DNA from 2 places in the Streptomyces sp. NPDC026062 genome. Region 2 is predicted to be linked to the other one. Evidence: riboswitches for the same ligand, from Rfam matches in the RefSeq annotation. Region 2 holds a riboswitch; the other holds the start of a gene.
The links. A riboswitch is a leader RNA that binds a small molecule or an ion and turns the genes downstream of it on or off. The one in region 2 is predicted to bind glycine.
Positions count from the first base shown of each region.

Region 1 (2,195 bases), on a different contig from region 2:
GCTACGACTTCTCGACCCTCACCCGCTCCGAGACGCTCCGCGGGCCCACCGACGACCCCACGGTGGTCAGAGAGGCCGCTGCGAGGCTTCTGGAGGCCGTGGATACGACCGGGGGCGTGCGGTTGCTGGGCGTCGGTGTCACCGGGCTGGCCGACTTCACCCAGGAGGACCTGTTCGCCCAGGCGGCGGGCGAGCGGACGGCCGCCGAGTTCCCCGGAACCGCCGAAACGGGAGCGGGAGCCGAGGCGACCGGGACCGCGGACGAGGCAGAGCCCGCCGGCGAGGGAGAGCAGGCGGGTGAGGAAGCCGTGCGGGAGAGTGCCGAGCAGCTCGGCGCGCGTCGCTGGCCGGCCGGGCACGACGTCCGCCACGACACCTACGGGCATGGCTGGGTGCAGGGCAGCGGGGTCGGTCGGGTGACGGTGCGGTTCGAGGAACCGGAATCGGCGCCCGGCCGGGTCCGCACGTTCCGTATCGACGACCCGGATCTGCAGCCTGCCGATCCGCTGCCGCTCGTGCGGAATCCGGCGGACTACTCGTCCTGGCCCGCCAGTCTGCCGAAGTCGCGGTCCGGGGCGCTCTCGCCCGGTGCGGAGTCCAGACCGTAGTGCCGGTAGAGCTGAAGTTCCTGTTCCGGTGAGAGATGGCGGCCGACTCCGAAGTCCGGTGCGTCCTTGATCAGAGCACGGTCGAAGGGGATGCGCAGGGTGTCCTCGACGAATTCGCTGGGCTCCAGCGGGACGAAGGCATCCCGGCTGAAGAGTCCGGTGCGAACGGCCGCCCACTCGGGCACACCGGTCGCGTCGTCGAGATACACCTCGTCCACGGTTCCGATCTTGGTGCCCTTGCGGTCGAACGCCTTGCGGCCGATCAGGCTGCGCGGATCGATGTCGGTCTGCACGGTCCCTCCCTTGGGTCGCAGCTACTCCACAGGCACTACAGAAGTGCAGATTCGTGGCGTTGGCCACTCGAGAATTCCGCCAGGTACCCCGCTGGTAGGCTGGCCATGGCTGCTGACCCCGTGCGGGAGAGTCCTCCGGAGAGAATCCGGAGGCGCCGAAGGAGCAAATCCTCCCCGGAATCTCTCAGGCCCCCGTACCGCATGGACGAGGTCACTCTGGAAAGCAGGGCGGGTTTCGCATGGCCACGGCCGGACCGGACTCCTCCCTCACCGACGGTGAAAGCCGGTGCGCCCCGCAGGCACCGGTGAAGCTCTCAGGTTGAGATGACAGAGGGGGAGGCCGTTCGGGCACCCCGCGCCGTGGTGCCCCTCGCAGGTCGTGACAGACCAGGAGGCCTCCATCATGACCCCCCGTCGCACTTCGCTCTCCCAGCTCGAACAGGGAATCCCGTTCGAGCAGCGCCACATCGGTCCCGATGCCGAGGCACAGGCGAAGATGCTCGCCCAGGTCGGTTACGGCTCGCTCGACGAGCTGACCGCCGCCGCGGTGCCCGATGTGATCAAGAGCGCCGAAGCTCTGAAGCTGCCGGGCGCCCGGACCGAGGCCGAGGTCCTTGCCGAACTGCGCCTCCTCGCCGACCGTAACCAGGTCCTGGCACCGATGATCGGGCTCGGCTACTACGGCACCTTTACCCCGCCGGTGATCCTCCGCAATGTGATGGAGAACCCGGCCTGGTACACGGCCTACACGCCGTACCAGCCCGAGATCTCCCAGGGCCGCCTCGAAGCCCTTCTGAACTTCCAGACCATGGTGGCCGAGCTCACCGGGCTGCCCACCTCCGGCGCCTCGCTGCTCGACGAGGGCACCGCCGCCGCCGAGGCCATGGCGCTGGCCCGGCGTGTCGGCAAGGTCAAGAAGGGCGTCTTCCTGGTCGACGCGGACGCCCTGCCGCAGACTGTCGCGGTCATCGAGACCCGCGCCGAGCCGACCGGGGTCGAGGTCGTCGTCGCCGACCTCAGCGACGGCATTCCGGCCGGGATCGCCGAGCGCGGCGTCTTCGGTGTGCTGCTGCAGTACCCCGGCGCCTCCGGAGCCGTACGGGACATCAAGCCCGTCATCGAGCAGGCCCACGAGCTCGGCGCGATCGTCACCGTGGCCGCGGATCTGCTGGCGCTCACGCTGCTCACCTCGCCCGGTGACCTGGGCGCGGACATCGCGGTCGGCACCACGCAGCGCTTCGGCGTCCCGATGGGCTTCGGCGGACCGCACGCCGGCTTCATGGCCGTACGCGAG
Region 1 covers NZ_JBVHOQ010000036.1:78,134-80,328, reverse strand. The annotation lists gene ACZ4LX_RS28460 (DNA polymerase IV) at 1-608, shown strand, start outside; gene ACZ4LX_RS28455 (PRC-barrel domain-containing protein) at 533-901, opposite strand; glycine riboswitch at 1,015-1,111, shown strand; gene gcvP (aminomethyl-transferring glycine dehydrogenase) at 1,305-2,195, shown strand, end outside.
Region 1: another riboswitch for glycine. It lies ahead of gcvP (aminomethyl-transferring glycine dehydrogenase); the one in region 2 lies ahead of gcvT (glycine cleavage system aminomethyltransferase GcvT).

Region 2 (2,195 bases):
CGGCCGCCCGCATCCGGACTGCCGAGCGAGGCGCTCAGTACTTCTTCGAGCTCGTTGGCCGGCCATCCGCCCTGCGGATGGGCTTGGGCCGGTGCCGGAATGTCCACTGTCTCCCTCTCACCCATGTCGTGCAGCAAGAGATTAGCGCCGCTCCCCGGTTCCCCGTCCGCCGTACACGGCCGGACAGCCTTCGCACGGCCTGCGTTCCCCTCGGCTGTGCACCGCCTGTCCAGTCTTCGGACAGCTTTGTCTCAGCCCTCGCCCTGTGCGTCTGCGAACGTGATCCGCCTCAGCAGCCCCGCCGCCTCCCGGTCCAGCAGCACCGCCGAGGCGCAGCCGAAGGGCAGCAGACCCGACTCGGTGTCCCGCAGCAGCCGCCGCACGGCCCTGCGGTGCCGGGCGAACGCGTAACCGGAGACTCCCCGGCCGCGCTCGCGCTGCCCCTCCCGCGCGGTCCGCGGGGTGACGTCGAGCAGGACGAGGTGAAGGATGCGGCCGCGCCGCCGGGCGTCACGGGCCAGCCAGCCACGCACCCAGGCCTGGGTGCCGCAGTCGTGGACGACGACGGACACGCCGGAGCGCAGCACCCGCCACAGCCCCCAGTAGTGGGCGACGCGGACGAGCGGTCGGTAGAGGGCGTACGGGAGTAACCGGGGCAGCCGGGCCGCCCAGCGGTCCCTGGTGTCCTGGGAGTCGATGGCGTGCGCGGCGACGGTCCGCGCGATGAGGGTCGATTTGCCGCTGCCGGGCAGCCCGGAGACCACCACCACGTCGCCCGTCGTGAAGCGCAGGCTGCGCGGGCTGCGCCCGCCCCGCTCCCGGAGATCCCGTACGACGGGCGCGTGCGGGCCCACCCGCTCCCGGACCGGCACACCCGGCTGCTCGGGCAGTGCGCCGTGCGCGACCCCCGCGGTCGTCGCGTACCGCTGCAACGTCATCGCCCTCCCCCTGTCGGCTGACCCACACCTGCCCAAGAAGTGTAAAGAAAAGGTAATGCGGCACAACCGATCGACCCGCCGGATCCGTCAGGAGACCGGCATCGCGCACCGGCCCCCCACTCTTCCGCAATGCGTGCGATGATGACCCCGTCAACTGCATAAAGGCCGCTCGAATCCGCGCGGGAGAGTCCCGGCCACCCTGTGCCGGGCGCCGAAGGAGCAAGATCCTCCCTTGAATCTCTCAGGCCCCGTACCGCGTGGATGAGGCAGATCTGAAAAGCGAGCCGCCCCGCGGCTCCACCCAAGGTGCAAGCCGAACGAACCCGTGCGGGGTCTTTCGGCGAACCTCTCAGGTTCCGATGACAGATGGGGAGGGATCGTCCTCGTCGTCATGCCCTGGGAGCCTTTGTCCATGAGCACCGCCCCCCGTCTCACCGCCCTCGATGCCCTCCATCGTTCGCTCGGCGCCACCATGACCGACTTCGCGGGCTGGGACATGCCGCTGCGGTACGCCAGTGAGCGCGACGAGCACAACGCCGTCCGCACGAAGGCCGGCCTCTTCGACCTCTCGCACATGGGCGAGATCACCGTGACCGGCCCCGAGGCCGTGGCGCTGCTGAACTTCGCGCTCGTCGGCAACATCGGAACCGTCTCCGTGGGCCGCGCCCGCTACACGATGATCTGCGCCGAGGACGGCGGAATCCTGGACGACCTGATCGTCTACCGCCTGGCCGGGACCGAGTACATGGTGGTCGCCAACGCCGGCAACGCCCAGCTCGTCCTGGACACGATCACCGCCCGCGCCGCCGGCTTCGACGCCGAGGTGCGCGACGACCGCGACGCGTACGCGCTGCTCGCCGTCCAGGGCCCCGAGTCCCCCGCCATCCTCGCGGCCGTCACCGACGCCGACCTGGACGGCCTGAAGTACTACGCCGGGCTGCCCGGCACGGTCGCCGGCGTCCCCGCGCTGATCGCCCGTACCGGCTACACCGGCGAGGACGGCTTCGAGCTGTTCGTCGCCCCCGGGCACGCCGAGGCCCTGTGGCGGGCGCTCACCGAGGCGGGTGCCTCGCGTGGGCTGATCCCGTGCGGGCTCTCCTGCCGCGACACGCTGCGCCTGGAGGCGGGCATGCCGCTGTACGGGCACGAGCTGACCACGGCGCTGACGCCGTTCGACGCCGGTCTCGGCCGGGTCGTGAAGTTCGAGAAGGAGGGCGACTTCGTCGGGCGCAAGGCCCTGGAGGCCGCCGCCGAGCG
Region 2 covers NZ_JBVHOQ010000033.1:78,540-80,734, forward strand. The annotation lists gene ACZ4LX_RS27150 (enhanced serine sensitivity protein SseB) at 1-107, opposite strand, end outside; gene ACZ4LX_RS27155 (AAA family ATPase) at 252-938, opposite strand; glycine riboswitch at 1,109-1,204, shown strand; gene gcvT (glycine cleavage system aminomethyltransferase GcvT) at 1,351-2,195, shown strand, end outside.